4 regions of the Rahnella sp. BIGb0236 genome follow, and region 4 is predicted to be linked to each of the others. Evidence: predicted binding sites of a transcription regulator. Region 4 holds the regulator's gene; each other region holds the start of a gene.
What was found. The regulator CRP, encoded in region 4, controls carbon source genes, mostly activating them, when cyclic AMP is high. The targets are predictions, from matches to a motif close to ATGTGANNNNNNTCACAT.
Positions count from the first base shown of each region.

Region 1: a site for CRP is predicted at 1,385-1,402, ahead of EDF78_RS12070 (PTS glucitol/sorbitol transporter subunit IIC). Genes of this name have one in related genera too.
Region 2: a site for CRP is predicted at 2,158-2,175, ahead of EDF78_RS22885 (beta-galactosidase). Genes of this name have one in related genera too.
Region 3: a site for CRP is predicted at 3,089-3,106, ahead of serC (3-phosphoserine/phosphohydroxythreonine transaminase). Genes of this name have one in related genera too.

Region 1 is NZ_SOAO01000005.1:69,784-74,442, reverse strand. It holds gene cueO (multicopper oxidase CueO) at 1-1,237, shown strand, start outside; gene EDF78_RS12070 (PTS glucitol/sorbitol transporter subunit IIC) at 1,491-2,039, shown strand; gene EDF78_RS12065 (glucitol/sorbitol-specific PTS transporter subunit IIBC) at 2,071-3,054, shown strand; gene srlB (PTS glucitol/sorbitol transporter subunit IIA) at 3,064-3,426, shown strand; gene srlD (sorbitol-6-phosphate dehydrogenase) at 3,449-4,228, shown strand; gene gutM (transcriptional regulator GutM) at 4,298-4,659, shown strand, end outside.
Region 2 is NZ_SOAO01000016.1:89,100-93,758, reverse strand. It holds gene EDF78_RS22885 (beta-galactosidase) at 1-2,071, opposite strand, end outside; gene EDF78_RS22880 (LacI family DNA-binding transcriptional regulator) at 2,206-3,288, opposite strand; gene fbaA (class II fructose-bisphosphate aldolase) at 3,425-4,504, opposite strand; gene pgk (phosphoglycerate kinase) at 4,634-4,659, opposite strand, start outside.
Region 3 is NZ_SOAO01000013.1:88,757-93,415, forward strand. It holds gene cmk ((d)CMP kinase) at 1-308, opposite strand, end outside; gene aroA (3-phosphoshikimate 1-carboxyvinyltransferase) at 506-1,789, opposite strand; gene serC (3-phosphoserine/phosphohydroxythreonine transaminase) at 1,892-2,977, opposite strand; gene EDF78_RS21020 (YetF domain-containing protein) at 3,150-3,839, opposite strand; gene ycaO (30S ribosomal protein S12 methylthiotransferase accessory factor YcaO) at 4,000-4,659, shown strand, end outside.
Region 4 is NZ_SOAO01000004.1:364,272-368,930, reverse strand. It holds gene EDF78_RS11330 (LysR substrate-binding domain-containing protein) at 1-900, shown strand, start outside; gene EDF78_RS11325 (OsmC family protein) at 902-1,309, opposite strand; gene crp (cAMP-activated global transcriptional regulator CRP) at 1,673-2,305, shown strand; gene EDF78_RS11315 (YccS/YhfK family putative transporter) at 2,367-4,442, shown strand; gene EDF78_RS11310 (aspartate aminotransferase family protein) at 4,639-4,659, opposite strand, start outside.

The DNA of each region.
Region 1 (4,659 bases), on a different contig from region 4:
CCAGAACCGTAAAGTGACGTTACAGCTCGATCAGCCTGCGGCGACCTGCTGGTTCCACCCGCATCCACATCAGACCAGCGGCCATCAGGTGGCGATGGGGCTGGCGGGCATGGTGCTGATTGAAGATGAAAGCAGCGATATTTTGCAGATCCCGAAACGCTGGGGCGTGGATGATATTCCGATCATTTTGCAGGATAAACGCCTGAACGACGCCGGACAGATCGATTATCAGATGGATGTCATGACCGCCGCCGTCGGCTGGTTCGGGCAGCACATGCTGACCAACGGCGCGGTGTATCCGCAGCACGGGATTTCCCGTGGCTGGCTGCGTCTGCGGCTGCTCAACGGCTGTAACGCACGTTCGCTGCATATCGCCACCAGCGATAATCGTCCGATGTATGTCATCGCCAGCGACGGCGGTTTCCTGCCGGAACCGGTGAAAGTCAGCGATTTGCCGATGCTGATGGGCGAACGTTTTGAAGTGCTGATTGAGTGTACCGACGGCAAAGCCTTTGATCTGGTCACGCTGCCGGTGAAACAAATGGGCATGACGCTGGCACCGTTCGATAAGCCGTTGCCGGTGCTGCGCATTCAGCCGACGCTCACCCAAAGCGGCGGGGCATTGCCGGATACGCTGGTGCCGCTTCCGGCGCTGGTGTCTGTCGACAATCTGCCGACCCGCTGGCTGCAACTGATGATGGATCCGCAACTCGATCAGCAGGGCATGGCCGCATTAATGAAACGTTATGGTCATAACGCCATGGTAGGCATAAGCATGGATCACGGTGACGGCGGGATGGCGGCGATGCCGGGGATGTCCGGGTCCGGCCACGACGGTCATGGCAACATGGCAGGAATGGACATGAGTAAACCCGCTGGCGGCTACGATTTCATGCAGGGCAACAAAATCAACGGCAAAGCCTACGACATGAATGTTCCTGCTTTCGATGTGAAACAAGGTCAGTACGAGAAATGGACGATCTCGGGCGAAGGCGACATGATGCTGCATCCTTTCCATATTCACGGCACGCAGTTCCGTATTCTTTCTGAAAACGGTCAGCCGGTGGCAGCGCACCGTCAGGGCTGGAAAGATATCGTTCGGGTAGAAGGGGCACGCAGTGAAGTGCTGGTGCGCTTTAACCATCTGGCCGACAAACAACATGCTTATATGGCGCACTGTCATCTGCTGGAACATGAAGACACCGGCATGATGCTGGGTTTCACCGTATCAAAGTGATCTGATTTTCTTTCCTTCCTCTCTTAAAAATCCACAGGCCGGAGACGATCCTCCGGCCAGCTTCCGCTCCCTTTCCGCCCGTTCATTTCCTTCTCTGTGATACCCCTTGCTTAGTAATCTTTCATTTTGAAAGATTAAACTTTCAAAGTGTGATCAATATATAATTAATATAAATTCATAATGATTATATTTTTAGCGTGGAGTGACAAAACATGAAAGCGTAAACCCACATGTATCCCTACAGGAGAAGATGATGATCGACGTAATAACGCACGGAGCCGAGTGGTTTATCGGCCTGTTTCAAAAGGGCGGGGAGGTGTTTGTCGGGATGGTCACCGGCATTCTGCCTCTCTTAATCAGCTTACTGGTGGTCATGAACGCGCTGATCGTGTTTGTCGGACAGCGGCGGATCGAACGTCTGGCGCAACGCTGCGCGGGCAATCCGGTTTCACGTTATCTGCTGCTGCCGGTGATCGGCACCTTTGTTTTCTGCAACCCGATGACCCTCAGCCTCGGGCGCTTTATGCCTGAAATCTACAAACCCAGCTATTACGCCGCAGGCTCTTACAGCTGCCATTCCATGAACGGCCTGTTCCCGCACATCAATCCCGGTGAACTGTTTGTCTATCTCGGCGTGGCGAGCGGGCTGACCACACTGGGTTTACCGCTCGGGCCGCTGGCCGTCAGTTATTTCCTGGTGGGCATGGTGACCAACTTCTTCCGTGGCTGGGTAACGGATCTCACCACCCGCATCTTCGAACGCAAGATGGGCATCCAGCTTGATCGTCAGGTTCAGCTGTAAACAGATCCAATTCTAAAAATCGGAGCAGAAAATGAGCGTTAAGATCCGCATTAACCGGGGCGAAGGTGGCTGGGGTGGTCCGTTGTTGATTGACGCGGTACCCGGCAAAAAAGTGGTGTATATCACGGCGGGCACGCGTCCGGCGATTGTCGACAAACTGGCGGCACTGACCGGCTGGGAAACGGTGGATGGCTTCAAAGAAGGTGAGCCACCGGCGGAAGAAATCGGCGTGGCGGTAATCGACTGCGGTGGCACGCTGCGTTGCGGCATCTACCCCAAGCGCCGCATTCCTACCGTAAATATTCATTCGACCGGCAAGTCCGGCCCGCTGGCACAGTTCATTACTGAAGACATTTATGTGTCCGGCGTGCGTGAGGATGACATTGTGATCGACCTGGCAGACGGCGCTGAACCGGCTGCGACGAAGCCCGCACCCGCTGCGGCAGGGCGTGATTACGACACCACCAAAAAAATTACCGAACAGAGCGACGGCCTGCTGGCGAAAGTCGGCATGGGGATGGGATCCGGCGTGGCGGTGTTATTCCAGGCCGGGCGCGACACCATCGATACCGTACTCAAAACTATCCTGCCGTTTATGGCCTTCGTGGCGGCGCTGATCGGCATCATCATGGCGTCCGGGCTGGGCGATCTGGTGGCGCACGGGTTGACGCCGCTGGCAAAAAGCCCCGTCGGGCTGGTGATGCTGGCGCTGATCTGCTCCTTCCCGCTGCTCTCGCCCTTCCTCGGCCCCGGCGCGGTCATCGCGCAGGTTATCGGCGTGCTGGTGGGGGTGCAGATCGGACTCGGCAATATCCCGCCACATCTGGCGCTGCCTGCACTTTTCGCCATTAACGCGCAGGCGGCGTGCGATTTCATTCCTGTCGGCCTCTCGCTCGCCGAAGCCAAACAGGACACCGTGCGCGTCGGCGTGCCTTCGGTGCTGGTCAGCCGTTTTCTGACCGGCGCACCGACGGTGCTTATCGCCTGGGCCGCTTCCGCTTTCATCTATCAGTAAGGAGTCACCGTGCAAACCATTTATCAAACCACCATTACGCACATCGGCGACTTCGCCCGTGAGGCGCTGACCGACCAGATGCTGATCACCTTCCGCGAAGGCGCACCGGCAGATATTCAGGATTATTGCTTCATTCATCAGCACGGCAAAACCGAAGGGGAATTGCACCGTGGCGCATACATGGAGCTGGCGGATGTGCGTTATCCGGTGACCGCCGTGGGCGAGGTGGCGATGCAGAATCTGCGCGAACTGGGGCATATCACCCTGCGGTTCGACGGCAGTGCCGACGCTGAATTTCCCGGCAGCGTCCATGTAAAAGGCACCACGCCCGACGATATCCCGCTGGGCAGCATATTGAAATTTATCGATTAACTATCAGAATCAGGAGTCAGTTATGGAACAGGTTGCAGTCGTGATCGGCGGGGGACAGACGCTGGGCGCATTTCTCTGTCAGGGGCTGGCTGAATCCGGCTATCGCGTGGCGGTGGCGGATCTGAATGAGAAGAATGCCGCGTCGGTGGCAGAACAAATCAACCAGCAGTTTGGTGAGGAACGGGCGTTTGGTTTTGCCGTCGATGCCACCAACGAAGCCAGCGTAGAACAACTGGCGAAAGCGGTGGATCAGACGTTTGGCAGGGTCAGTTTGCTGGTGTACAGCGCGGGAATGGCGAAGGCATCGCCGATCACCGACTTCGCCCTCTACGATTTTGACCTCTCCCTGCAGGTCAATCTGGTGGGCTATTTCCTCTGCGCCCGCGAGTTTTCCCGTCTGATGATCCGCGACCGCGTGCCGGGGCGGATTATTCAGATCAACTCCAAATCCGGCAAAGTGGGCAGCAAACACAACGCCGGTTACAGCGCGGCTAAATTCGGCGGCGTGGGGCTGACACAGTCTCTGGCGCTGGATCTGGCGGAGTACGGCATTACCGTGCATTCGCTGATGCTGGGTAATTTGCTCAAATCGCCGATGTTCCAGTCGTTATTGCCGCAGTACGCCAAAAAACTCGGCCTTAAGGCCGATGAAGTCGAGCAGTATTACATCGATAAAGTGCCGCTGAAACGCGGGTGCGACTATCAGGATGTGCTGGATATGCTGCTGTTTTACGCCAGCGACAAAGCCTCTTATTGCACCGGTCAGTCGATTAACATCACCGGCGGTCAGGTGATGTTCTGATGTCTTCCGCCCCTGTTTTGCAGGGGCGGGTAACGATGTTACGCAGAAAGTCATGGTAAGGAGAAAATGATGACCCCGACTTCGGCATTAATCCTCTGTGCGGTGCTGGCGTGGATGGCGCAAATCGCGCTCGGCTGGTGGCAGTTACAGCGCTTTAACCGGGCATTCGACAGATTGTGTCTACAGGGAAACGTCGGCGTCGGGCGTTCCGGCGGACGTTTCAAACCGAGAGTGGTGCTGGCGCTGGCATTTGATAAACAGGAGAAAGTTTGTGACGGATTCCTGCTGCGCGGCCTGACGATTTTTGCCCGTCCTCAGCCGGTTTCCTCGCTTAATGGCATGAGCCGGGAAGAATTGATGACAGGTGTGATCTTCCCGAAAGATCCGAATATTCAAACTGCACTATCATTAGCGATTGAACCGAAATCATG
Region 2 (4,659 bases), on a different contig from region 4:
TGAGGGTTTGCTTGCCGTTTGGTGCAATATTCAGCGCGGCCTCGCCCTGCGAAATCACCTCGCCGTCACGTTCGATACGCCAGACCAGTTGTTCGTTGTCGCTGTGACGGAACAGATATTCGCTGTGGATTTCCAGCGTCAGCGGCGCGGTGCTGATCAGCGAGAACTGGAAGAATTGCTGGGCGCGCTGCGCTTCAAACAACGACGGGTGCGGCGTGCGGTCAGCAAACACCAGACCGTTCATGCAGAACTGGCGGTCGTTTGGCGTATCGCCAAAATCACCGCCGTAGGCCATATAACGCCCGCCGTCTTCGCCGGTGCGCAGCAGACTCTGATCGACCCAGTCCCAGACAAAACCGCCCTGCAGACGCGGGAACTGGCGGAACGCTTTCCAGTATTTATCGAAGCCGCCAAAGCTGTTGCCCATCGCATGGGCGTATTCGCAGAGGATCAGCGGACGCGTTTCGTCCGGCATGCTGATCCACTTTTTGATTGACCATTTCGGCACTGCCGGGAAGGGCTGATCCTGCTCAACACGGGAATACATCGGGCAGATAATGTCAGTTGCCGCGCTGTTGGCGCCGCCGCCTTCGTACTGCACCGGACGGGTCGGATCGACAGATTTGATCCAGCGGTAAAGCGCATCGTGATTCGCGCCGTGGCCGGATTCGTTGCCCAGTGACCAGATGATGATGCACGGATGGTTGCGGTCGCGCTGAACCATACGGGTAACGCGTTCGCTGAAAGCATTGAACCATACCGGATCATCCGACAGACGGTTCATCGGCTGCATGCCGTGGGTTTCGATATTGGCTTCATCGACCACATACAGGCCGTATTGGTCACACAGCTTGTACCACAGCGGATGGTTCGGATAATGCGAGCAGCGCACGGCGTTAAAGTTGTGCTGTTTCATCAGCACGATGTCGCGGCGCATCGTTGCTTCGTCCATCACCTGACCGTTTTCAGGATGATGCTCGTGACGGTTGGTGCCGCGGATCAGTACCGGCTGACCGTTCACTTTCAGCAGCCCGTTGCTGATTTCCACCTGACGGAAACCGACGTCGCAGGCTTCGGCTTCAAGAAGCTGCCCCTGCGGCGAAATCAGGGAAACCACCGCGCGGTATAATGCGGGCTGTTCTGCACTCCACAAGGCGGGCTGACTGACCGGCAGACGCAGCGTGGTGCGGTCAAAGGCCGCCCCGCGTTCATCAATGATGTCGCTGCCGAGCGGTTGCTGATGTTCCGCCACCGGTTTATCGCCCTGCCACAACTGGACGCGCACCTGATAATCCGCGGCGTTTTCCTGCGGCACGGCGGCGCTGACCTGCACTTCCAGTTCGGCCTGGGTGAAACCGTGGAACAGATGCGTGCGCACCTGCATGTCAGTAATTTGTTCCGCCGGTTTATGCAGCAAGGTGACATCGCGGAAAATCCCGCTCATGCGCCACATATCCTGATCTTCCAGATAGCTGCCGTCGCTCCAGCGCAGCACCATCACCGCCAGCCGGTTTTCACCCGCATGCAGTACGCCGCTGAGATCGAATTCGGCCGGTAAACGGCTGTCCTGCGAATAGCCGACCCACTGACCGTTACACCATAAGTAGAAAGCAGAATTCACGCCGTTGAACACAATGCGCGTCTGCCCGCAGGTCAGCCAGTCATTATCCACAGAAACTGTGAGCGAGTAACAACCGGTAGGGTTTTCTTCCGGCACAAACGGCGGATTGACCGGGATCGGATACTGAACGTTGGTATAAATCGGCGCGTCGTATCCCGCCAGTTGCCAGTTAGAGGGCACTTGCACAAGATCGGCACCGTCCAGATCCTGTTGCAGCCATTGCTCAGGCACGGCTTCGGGACGGGTGAAATAGCTGAATACCCACTCGCCATTCAGGCTGCGAACTTGCTCTGAAGCCTTACCCTCTCTGGCTTTCTCAGCATTTCGCCAGCTGCTGAATGGCGGATGCGCAGGTAATCTGTTGCACTGCGTCGAGGCCGGTTTTTCCCAGTCACGGCGGGCCAGAACAGTGGCCAGTGATGATAATGTATCTTCCGATGATGACGTCATAATGTTTCCCCGCTAAATTGTTATGCGCTCACAATCATATAAACATGCGTAACCGTGAGGCGTAAGTAAAGCGGAGGGATGCGGGAAAGGGACGCGGATCACAAATTCCGCGTCAGTCTGTTCTGAAAAGGGGGTTACAGCGCGCTGAGCTGGCGGGCGATGCGGATCAGTTCCTGCGACAAGGCTTCCTGTGACACATTGTCTTCGCCGGGTCTGGCGGTTGTGTGGCGTTCCACCAGGGACGTGGGCAGTAACAGCGAGGATTGCTGATGATCGCCATGCGTATGCAGATGCTCAACCAGCCGGTTAATGCTCTCGTGCCCGAGCAGGCGGAAATCCTGTTTGATGGTGGTCAGCGGCGGGAAGAAAAAGGCGCTGTCTTCGGTGTCGTCATAGCCAATCACCGAGATCTGTTCCGGCACCCGCAAACCAAACTCATGGACGGCACGCAGGACACCCAGCGCCATCTGGTCATTGGCGACCAGAATAGCCGTAGGACGTACCGGCTGACTGAGCAACAACAGGGCCTGCTGATAACCGGACGCCGCGCTCCAGTCGCCGTGCTGAACCGCACAGGGCGTAATATGGTGCGTCGCCAGCGTCTTCAGCCAGCCTTCATAGCGCAGTCGCGCAGAGATGGATTCCAGCGGGCCGGTCAGCACCGCGATCTGCTGATGACCGAGTGTCAGCAAATGTTCCACGCCCTGCTCTGCCCCGCAATGCGGATCGAACAGAATCTTGAACACATCCGCCTGCGGATCCACATCCAGAAACAACGCCGGTAAATTGCCACAAAGCCGGGCGATCGCGTCAGCGTCGTCATTCGACAGCGGCACGTTGATCAGCACGCCATCGACCCGCTGCGACATCAGTTCATTCACCGCCGTACGGCACGCAGCAAGGCTCAGGTTATCAATCATCGAAATCACGACGTTGAAGCCTAACTGGTTCGCGCGGGTTTTCATCGCCGAGGCAATTTGTGACGGCGCATGCAGGGCCAGTTCGGTGGTCGCCAGACCCAGCGTGTAACTTTGTTTGCCCGCCAGTTGCTGGGCGACACGGTTCGGAACGTAATTCAGCGCCGCCATCGCCTGTTCGACTTTATTGCGCGTTCTGACCGAGACGTGCGCAGCCTGATTCAGGACGCGCGAAACGGTCTGATAAGACACACCGGCGTGGCGCGCGACATCATCGAGGGTGACAGATTTTGGCTTCATGGCTCTCTCTTCGGGGATTCTGGCGAAACACAGATAACGGGCTATTGTGGCCGGAAAGCAGGCAATAAAAAAGGGGCCGAAGCCCCTTTGACGATTATCCTCACATTCCGGTGGTCAAGCACCGGAAGCGTAAGAATTACAGTACGTCGATCGCGTTCAGTTCTTTGAATGCCAGTTCCAGGCGAGTCACCATGGAAGACTGTGCAGAACGCAGCCATACGCGCGGGTCATAGAATTTCTTGTTAGGTTTGTCCGCGCCTTCCGGGTTACCCAACTGACCTTGCAGGTAAGCTTCGTTTTTCTTGTAGAACTGCAGGATGCCGTCCCAGTTAGCCCACTGGGTGTCGGTATCGATGTTCATTTTGATAACACCGTAACCTACAGATTCTTTGATTTCTGCTGCAGTAGAACCGGAACCGCCGTGGAACACGAAGTTCAGGCTGTTGTGTGGCAGGTTGTGTTTCTTGCACACGTATTCCTGAGAATCACGCAGGATCGTTGGAGTCAGTTTAACGTTACCTGGTTTGTAAACACCGTGTACGTTACCGAATGACGCAGCGATAGTGAAACGCGGGCTGATAGCGTTCAGTTTTTCGTATGCGTAATCAACGTCTTGTGGCTGAGTGTACAGTGCAGATGCGTCCATATGGCTGTTGTCCACGCCATCTTCTTCACCGCCGGTACAACCCAGTTCGATTTCCAGAGTCATGTCGATTTTTGCCATGCGCGCTAAGTACTTGCTGCAAATTTCGATGTTTTCTTCCAGAGATTCTTCAGACAGGTCGATCATGTGTGAAGAGAACAGTGGTTTACCGGTTTTCGCGTAGTGAGCTTCACCCGCGTCCAGCAGACCGTCGATCCATGGCAGCAGTTTTTTCGCGCAGTGGTCGGTGTGCAGGATAACCGGCACGCCGTAATGTTCTGCCATCTGATGCACGTGGTGCGCGCCAGAGATTGCGCCCAGGATTGCCGCGCCTTGTGGCACGTCAGTTTTCAGACCTTTACCCGCGATGAACGCAGCGCCACCGTTGGAGAACTGAACGATAACCGGTGAACGGACTTTCGCAGCAGCTTCGAGAACGGCGTTGATGGAGTCAGTACCTACGCAGTTAACTGCTGGCAGAGCAAATTTGTTTTCTTTAGCAATAGCGAAAACTTTCTGTACATCATCACCAGTGATAACGCCTGGTTTTACGAAATCAAAAATTTTAGACATAGTTCTTTGTCCTGTATTCGTCGGCCGTAGATGGATTGAATCGGTTTGCTATGTCGCGCGGGTTCCACTGTGCAGCCCCCCGCGCGGCAAAGAAGAACGGACAGCGTTATGCTCCCCGTTCAGGGTTCATTACTTCTTAGCACGCTCTTCCAGCA
Region 3 (4,659 bases), on a different contig from region 4:
GCCTGTGAAGCCGTATTGCCTACCGTTTCGGTGCGGATTTCATTGGTGACATCCTCACCTTCCAAAATAACCTGTAACTGCCCATCCTGAGCAACAAAACGAACGTCGAGATGTGCGGCAAGCGGAACTAACGCCTCTTCTGAGACAATATCAACCTGGTGATGCAGCGCTGCCAGGGCTAACACGCGGTAAATGGCACCGGAATCCAGCAAGTGCCAGTTAAAGGCTTCGGCCAGCGCTTTACACAACGTACCTTTACCTGCACCACTTGGCCCATCAACGGTGATTACCGGGGTTAAAGCCGTCATTTTTGTCTCCTTTCGGTGGGGTATACCCGCTTCACTCGCCATAGAGGACTCATTCAGGAGCGGCATTATACGCTGCCTTTAAGTCAACTGTTACCCCCCCATTTTTCAGTTGCCTAAAAAGCGGACGGTTCCGAAATCTCAGTAACAAAAAACGGGCATCAATAGATGCCCGTTATCTTTGCAGACACAACGTAAGACTATGCCAGCGTACTGATTGCCGCCAGACGTTCGAAGTAATCAGGGAAGGTTTTCGCTGTGCATTTCGGATCAAGGATCGTGACCGGGGTATCGGACAGCGCCACCAGTGAGAAACACATCGCCATGCGGTGATCATTGTAGGTGCCAATTTCGGCAAATTTCAGCGACTGTGGTGGCTCAACGCGGATGTAGTCTTCACCCTCTTCCACCGTCGCCCCGACTTTACGCAACTCAGTGGCCATGGCCGCCAGTCGGTCGGTTTCTTTGACACGCCAGTTGTAAATGTTGCGCAGCGTTGTCGGGCCTTCCGCAAACAATGCGGCTGTGGCAATGGTCATGGCAGCATCAGGAATATGGTTCATATCCATGTCGATACCTTTCAGGTCGCCACGGGTACATTCAATATAATCATCAGCCCAGTGAATGGCTGCGCCCATTTTCTCCAGCACATCGGCAAAACGAATATCACCCTGCATGCTGTTTTTACCAATACCGGTCACACGAACCGTACCGCCCTTGATGGCTGCAGCAGCCAGGAAGTAGGACGCAGAAGAAGCATCACCTTCAACCAGATAAGCACCCGGCGACACATAGTGTTGCTGGCCTTTAATGCTGAATTGCTGGTACTGGTGGTTTTCCACTTCAATACCGAAGGTTTTCATCAGGTTCAGGGTGATATCGATATAAGGTTTGGAAACCAGATCACCTTTAATCTGAATGGTCGTGTCATTCACTGCCAGTGGCGCGGTCATCAGCAACGCCGTCAGGAACTGGCTGGACACGCTGCCATCAACGCTGACATTGCCGCCACTAAAGCCGCCGCGCAGACGCAGTGGCGGATAGTTTTCCTGCTCTACATAATCAATCTGCGCGCCGCCCTGCCGTAATGCATCCACCAGATGTCCGATCGGGCGCTCTTTCATGCGTGGCTCGCCGGTGAGGACCACATCCTGTTCACCCAGACATAACGCGGCAGCCAGCGGACGCATGGCCGTCCCTGCGTTACCCAGAAACAGTTCCAGACCTTTAGCATTGGAAAAAGTCGTGCCCAGACCGTCGATTTCACACTCGGTACGGGAGGCAGACAAACGATGCGTGACGCCCAGTTGCGCCAGTGCGGTGAGCATATGGCGAACATCGTCGCTGTCGAGCAGATTCGTCAGGCGGGTAGTGCCCTGTGCAAAAGCAGCCAGTAAAAGTGCGCGGTTGGAAACACTTTTTGAGCCAGGTAAATTGATGCTGCCGTTAACCAGTGCAACGGGTTGTAATGTCAGGGATTCCACTCTTTCTCCAATTCTTCTTTTCATAAAATGACCCCGGACAGTGAGCCGGGGTCATTTTTAAGGCTTCTTACTCAAGCATTTTGCTGGCCCGAAAACCAGCACTTAACCGTGGCGCTTTTCGAACTCCGCCATAAAGTCGGTCAGGGCTTTGACGCCTTCAAGGGGCATTGCATTATAAATAGATGCGCGCATACCGCCAGCAACACGGTGACCTTTTAATGCGTGCAGACCGGCTTCCTGCGCCTGATCGAGGAACAGTTTATCCAGAGAAGCATCCGCCATCTGGAAAGGAACATTCATCCACGACCGGTTAGCTGCCGCAACCGGGTTACGGTAGAAACCGGTACGGTCGATGGCGCCATAGAGCAGTTCAGCTTTTGCGCGATTGCGTTTTTCCATCTCGCGCAGACCGCCCTGTTCTTTCAGCCATTTGAACACCATGCCTGACAGATACCATGCAAATGTTGGCGGGGTATTGAACATAGAATCGTTCTCAGCCAGCACGGTATAATCCAGAATAGACGGCAGTTCTGTGCGGGCTTTACCCAGCAGGTCTTCACGAACGATGACCAGCGTCAGACCGGCCGGACCGATATTTTTCTGCGCACCGGCATAGATAACACCAAAACGGCTGACATCGATCGGGCGGGAAAGGATACAAGAGGAATAGTCGGCAACCACGATTTTGTCGCCGAAATCAGGCATTTCATCGATAGCAATACCATCGATCGTTTCATTCGGGCAGTAATGCACGTAGGCGGAATCTGCACTCAGCTGCCATTCGTTCATCGGCAGAATGCCACGCTTGCCATCAATCGTGGTGGTGACATCAATCACGTTAGGCGAGCAGTATTTTTGGACTTCTTTTACGGCGCTGTGCGCCCAGTAACCGCCATCAATGTAATCAGCGGAGGATTTGTCGCCCAGCAGGTTCATCGGGACGGCAGCGAATTGCGCGCGCGCGCCACCGTGGCAGAACAGCACCTTGTAGTTCGGGGGAATATTCAGCAGGTCACGGATATCCTTTTCGGATTCTTCAGCAACCTGGATAAATTCCTTACTACGGTGACTGATTTCCATCACCGATGTACCCAGTCCGTGCCAGTTACAAAGTTCCTGTTCCGCACGACGCAACACTTCAGCCGGGATCATTGCCGGGCCTGCACTAAAATTATAAACCTGAGTCATTTCCCCTCACCACTTCTCTGAGACAGCCACATAGTAACCACTAATTTAACGGTTTTATCATCCTAGACAAGCAGTCTGCAACGCTTATTCACCACGACCTGATAAACAGCGATGAGATATAGGTCACAAGGTTCATTCCTCCCTGGAAAGCTGATTTAACAGGATTATCTGTTCACGCCCGTACGGTACTCAGCGCCCTCACCCAGGTGATATTTTGACAACGCGGACAGGCCGCTTTTTCGCCCACTTTGAAAGTTTGAATCAGGCTGCACTGATGGCAGGCATACAGCCCGCTGGTGAGCATCAGGGTCTCGATATCAATGTAATCTTCCGGCAACACAGGCAGGCCCGGTTGGACATCCTCGTCCAGCCGGAAATAAACACTCAGGCCGCCGTTAGCTTCAAGAAACGCCAGCCGCACCTGGCCGAGATGCTCCACCCCTTTCTGCCGCAACTCCATGTAGAATTCGCCTTTGGTGATGTTCTCGCGCGCCATGGTTTCCCATTCAAACATGCCGTCACGAATGATGATCAGCGGTTTGCCTTCCATCCAGTTTTGGAAATGGGGACTTTTATCCATCAGCCAGGTTGAAAGACGGTAAAACAGCAGAATTGAGAAAAAGACCGCAAACACGGGCAACAGCGGGACGTCATCATAAAACGTCACGTCACCGGCGGCAGAACCCAGCGTCAGAATGATCACCACTTCGAACAAAGAAAGCTGATTCACGCCCCGACGCCCGGTCAGTTTCAGAAAGACAAACACCACAATAAAAATGAAAAAGCAGCGGAATGTCACCTCTCCAAGATACTCAAGAGGGAACTTATCCAGCGTCATACGTTTCAGATCAAAAGCCTGCATAGATGCCTCACGGGAAGAGAAAACAGCGGCTTACCTGCCGCGGATTTACAGACAAGCTTAGCGCGTTACACCGCGATTACATTCTTAACACGAATACATGGAGCTCATACGCAAAACCCCGTATCATTGCGCGTTTTTAGCACGCTCAAAAGTGAACTCAATGACGCAAACTTTTATTCCTGGTAAAGACGCGGCGCTGGAAGACTCCATTTCCCGCTTCCAACAAAAACTCACCGATCTCGGCTTTAATATCGAAGAAGCTTCCTGGCTGAATCCGGTTCCCCACGTCTGGTCAGTGCACATTCGCGATCGCGACTGTCCGCTGTGCTTCACCAACGGTAAAGGGGCCAGCAAGAAAGCCGCTCTCGCGTCGGCATTGGGGGAATATTTTGAGCGTCTGTCGACAAACTATTTCTTTGCCGATTTCTATCTGGGCAAAGAGATTGCCAACGGCGACTTCGTGCATTATCCGAATGAAAAGTGGTTCCCGCTGCCTGAAGACGACAGCCTGCCGGCTGGCATTCTGGATGAACGCCTGCATGCCTTTTATGATGCCGATAAAGAACTGGTTGCCAGTGATCTGATCGACCTGCAGTCAGGCAATCCGGATCGCGGTATCTGCGCCCTGCCGTTTACCCGTCAGTCTGATCTGCAAACCGTTTACATTCCGATGAATATCATCGGCAACCTGTACGTCTCTAACGGGATGTCTGCCGGTAACACGGCCAATGAAGCGCGTGTGCAGGGGCTGTCAGAAGTTTTCGAGCGTTACGTCAAGAACCGCATTATTGCCGAATCAATCAGCCTGCCCGAAATTCCT
Region 4 (4,659 bases):
CCGAAATTACAGCAACTGAAGGTTTTCCAGCAGGTTATCCGCAGCGGCAGTATTCGCGGCGCGGCGCGGGCGTTGAATCAGTCACAACCGGCGGTCAGCAGAACATTGCGTGAACTGGAACAAACGCTCGATACGCAGTTGATTGTGCGTGGTAATCAGGGGATGACGCTGACCGAAACGGGGCGTGCATTTGCGCAGCGTATGCAATTTATCCTCGAAGAACTTGAGCGCGCCGCCGATGAAATTCGCCAGATCGAACAATATTCGCAGGGCTCCGTCGCCATTGGATTTTCATCGCTGCTGGCGCTGACGGTTTTTCCCGGACTGGCAGGAGAATTTAAGACGCAGTTTCCGCAGTCCAAACTGCTGATCAAAGAGGGGCAACTTTCCACGTTGTTACCTGCACTGCGCGAAGGGAAACTGGATTTCGCGGTCGGCACCGCCGGACCGGGATTTCCGCTGGAAGATCTGGTGCGTGAGCCGCTGTTCAGCGCCCCTTTCTGCGTTATCGCCCGGCGTGGACATCCGCTGGCAGACGCCACAACTCTGGCGGAATTACAGGATGCGCGCTGGCTGTTGCCCGAAACGGATATGGGGTATTACCAGCAAATCAGGATATCGATGGGAGGATTTCATCAGCCGGCAGCGGAAATGCCGGTGCATACAGATTCGGTGGTGTGCGGGCTAAATATGGTGTTGCAGTCTGATTATCTGACCATTGTGGCGCGGGCGATGAAAGCGCCGTTTGGGCTGGAAGAAAGGTTGAGTGTGCTCAATATCGATACCCTGCCGCAGGCAGAATACTGTGTGCTTTACTCGCAAAAATCGCCGCTGACGTTTGCCGCGCGGCGATTTTTGGATTTATTGCGCAGCCAGTGCCACGCGCATGACTGGTCGTAACTTATTCGACGCTGATCACTTCAAAGCTGTGGGTGATGGTGGCCGCTTTACCCAGCATCAGGGACACGGAGCAGTACTTTTCGGCAGACAGGCTGACCGCACGCTCGACAATCTTATCGGTGAGATCTTTACCGGTGACGATGAAATGCAGATTGATGTGCGTGAATAAACGCGGTGCTTCTTCGCGGCGCTGCGAGGTCAGTTTCACTTCACAATCGCGCACGTCGTTGCGACCTTTTTGCAAAATTGACACCACATCGATCGCGCTGCAACCGCCCGCAGACATCAGCAGCATTTCCATCGGGCTGGGGGCTTTATCGCCCGCGTTGCCATCCATTGAAATCTGATGCCCTGACGCTGACTCACCTAAAAATGTCAGCCCTTCAACCCATTTAACACGTGCGTGCATGAACTATTCTCCCGGTGAATAAACTTGTCGATATCCGCTCTCAGAGTACCCTTTCACCTAAAATCTGGCAACGTAACCCGATCGCCATCATGCTGAAGCGAGACAACAGAAGACAGCATCACAAACCTGTGCTACAAACAAAGCCGAAACATACTTTCCAGTGAATTGCGGTGACGGTTTTCGCGGTTTAAGAACAGAACCCACGGTGATAACAGCAATAAACAGGCTGTTGCACTCCGACACCCGCTTGCAGCATTTCTGGGGAGTTATATGCTGAAAGGGCGCTTTTTACGTTGAAGTGCCGTACAGGGAACTCTGAGCCCTGTGATTTTGGGCAGCGATAACAACAGAGGATAATAGCAAATGGTTCTCGGCAAGCCACAAACAGACCCGACTCTTGAATGGTTCCTGTCTCACTGTCATATACATAAGTATCCGTCTAAAAGTACGCTGATTCACCAGGGTGAAAAAGCCGAAACGCTGTACTACATCGTGAAAGGGTCGGTTGCCGTCCTGATTAAAGATGAAGAAGGCAAAGAGATGATACTGTCCTACCTGAACCAAGGTGACTTCATCGGCGAGCTGGGACTCTTCGAAGAAGGTCAGGAACGCAGTGCCTGGGTACGTGCTAAAACTGCCTGCGAAGTGGCTGAAATTTCGTATAAAAAATTCCGCCAGCTGATTCAGGTAAACCCGGATATTCTGATGCGTCTTTCCGCGCAGATGGCTAACCGTCTGCAAGTGACGTCAGAGAAAGTCGGCAACCTTGCCTTCCTCGACGTAACAGGCCGTATCGCTCAAACCTTGCTTAATCTGGCTAAACAGCCTGATGCAATGACCCATCCGGACGGGATGCAAATCAAGATCACCCGTCAGGAAATCGGCCAAATCGTCGGTTGTTCACGTGAAACAGTCGGACGTATTCTCAAAATGCTGGAAGATCAGAGCCTGATCTCCGCACACGGTAAAACGATTGTCGTTTACGGCACACGTTAATCCCTCAAAAATCGGCGCGGCAGAACACTGTCGCGCCTTTTTTATGGGCTAAGCTTTACCCATGACGCTATGGCGAAGACTGTTTTACCATCCTGAAATAAATTACGCGCTGCGCCAGACGCTGGTGTTGTGCCTGCCTGTCGGCATTTGCTGGCTGTTCGGCAACCTGCAAATGGGTCTGCTTTTTTCACTCTGTCCGGCCTGTTGTAACGTCGCCGGTCTGGATACCCCGCACAAACGCTTTTTTAAACGCCTGATGATCGGCGGTTCACTCTTTGCTGTGAGCAGCATTCTGCTGCAACTGATGCTGGAAAACTGGCACATTCCCCTGCCGCTGATCATGCTGTCTCTGGCCCTGTTGCTCGGCGTCACCGGCGAAATCAGCCCGCTGCATGCGCGTCTGTTGCCCGGTGCGCTGGTCGCCACCATCTTCACGCTGAGCATGGCCGGGATCCGGCCGATGTGGCAGGCACCGGTGTTATTTGCCGCCGGCACCGCCTGGTACGGATTGTTTAACTGGTTATGGTTTCGTATCTCCAAAGAACAGCCGATGCGCGAAACCCTCAGCCAGCTTTATCTGCAACTGGCGGATTATTTCGAAGCCAAATACAGCCTGCTGACCCAACACACCGATCCCGAAACCGCCCTGCCGCCCTTACTGGCGCGCCAGCAGAAAGTCATCGACCTGATTGCCCTGCTCTACCAGCAACTGCACATGCTGCCGCAGCACGGGCATCATCATCACCATAAGCGGCTGTTTCAGCGTTTTCAGGTCGCGCTCGATTTGCAGGAGCACATCACCGTCAGCCTGCATCAGCCGGAAGAAGTGCAAAGGCTGGTGGAAGAAAGCCATGCCGAGGCGGTGATCCGCCGCAACGCGCAGGTGATTTCTGCGCGGCTGCGGGTGATCGCCGACGACATTCTTTATCACCGGTTATCCGGGCGTTTTACGATGGCGAATGAACTGGCGGCGCTGGAGAAAATCGCCGCGCGCACGCCGGACAATCCGGTCGGTCAGTTTTGTTATTACCATTTCAGCCGCATTGCCCGTCTGTTACGCACACAGCGCCCGTTGTACAAACGTGACCTGATGAACACGCAGCCGCGTCTGCCCTTCTGGCCCGCGCTGAAAAGTTATCTCTCGTTCAAATCCGTCGCCCTGCGTAACGCCGCCCGTCTGGGCATTATTCTGGCGATTGGCAGCAGCCTCGGTCTGTTTTTCAATCTGCCCAAACCGTACTGGATTTTGCTGACCATCATGCTGGTCAGTCAGAACGGCTATAACGCCACGCGCGTGCGGATCCAGCACCGTGCGCTGGGCACGCTGGCCGGATTACTGATTGCCTCAGGATTGTTAAAACTGGAGCTGCCGGAAGGCACCACGCTGTTATGCATGCTGCTGATCACCTTGTTGTCGTATACGGTGTTGCGTAAAAACTACGGGCTGGCGATGGTCGGTATGACGGTGACGGCGGTTTATACCCTGCAATTGCTGGCGATGAATGGCATACATTTTCTGGTGCCGCGTCTGGTGGATACGCTGATCGGCTGCGCACTGGCGTTCGGTGGCACCATCTGGCTGTGGCCGCAATGGCAAAGCGGTTTGCTGCGCCAGAATGCGCATCAGGCGCTGGAAACCTATCAGGACGCCATCCGGCTTTTGCTTGAGGAAAACCCGGACACCGCCAAACTGGCGTACACCCGTATGCAGGTCAATCAGGCACACAACAAGCTGTTCACCTCACTGAATCAGGCCATGCAGGAACCGGGTTTTAACTCGCATTATCTGGCGGATATGCGTCTGTGGGTGACGCACAGCCAGTTCGTGGTCGAGCATATCAATGCGATGACGATCCTTGCCCGCGAGCATTACATGCTGCCGGAGGCGCTGGCGACGGAGTATTTACAGACCTGTGAAATCGCGTTGCAGAGCTGTCAGCAACGTCTGCTTTACGACGGACCGGGCAGTGAAAACAACCTGTTTAACGCACCGGAGCTTCACCCTGACATGCCGCTGACGGAGATGGAACGTCATCTGCGGCGGGTGATTTCGCATCTCAGCGTGATGCATACCATTTCGTCACTGGCGTGGAAGCAGAGGCCGCATCATGGGATCTGGCTGACGCGGAAGGCGTGATTTATAACTCCCTCCCCTGCGAAGGGGAGGGTTGGGGTGGGGTATTAAAGTCGGCTTAATTGTCTGGGTTGCCCTCAAACCAACACCCCATCCCAGCCTTCCCCTCGTGAAAGGGGAAGGAGCAAAAGCAAAACCGTTCAGCCATTGCAGGATAGAAGTAAAACGTCGATCGGACCCTTCGCAGCGGGAGGAACAGTCAGCCTGCGACCTTTGCTAC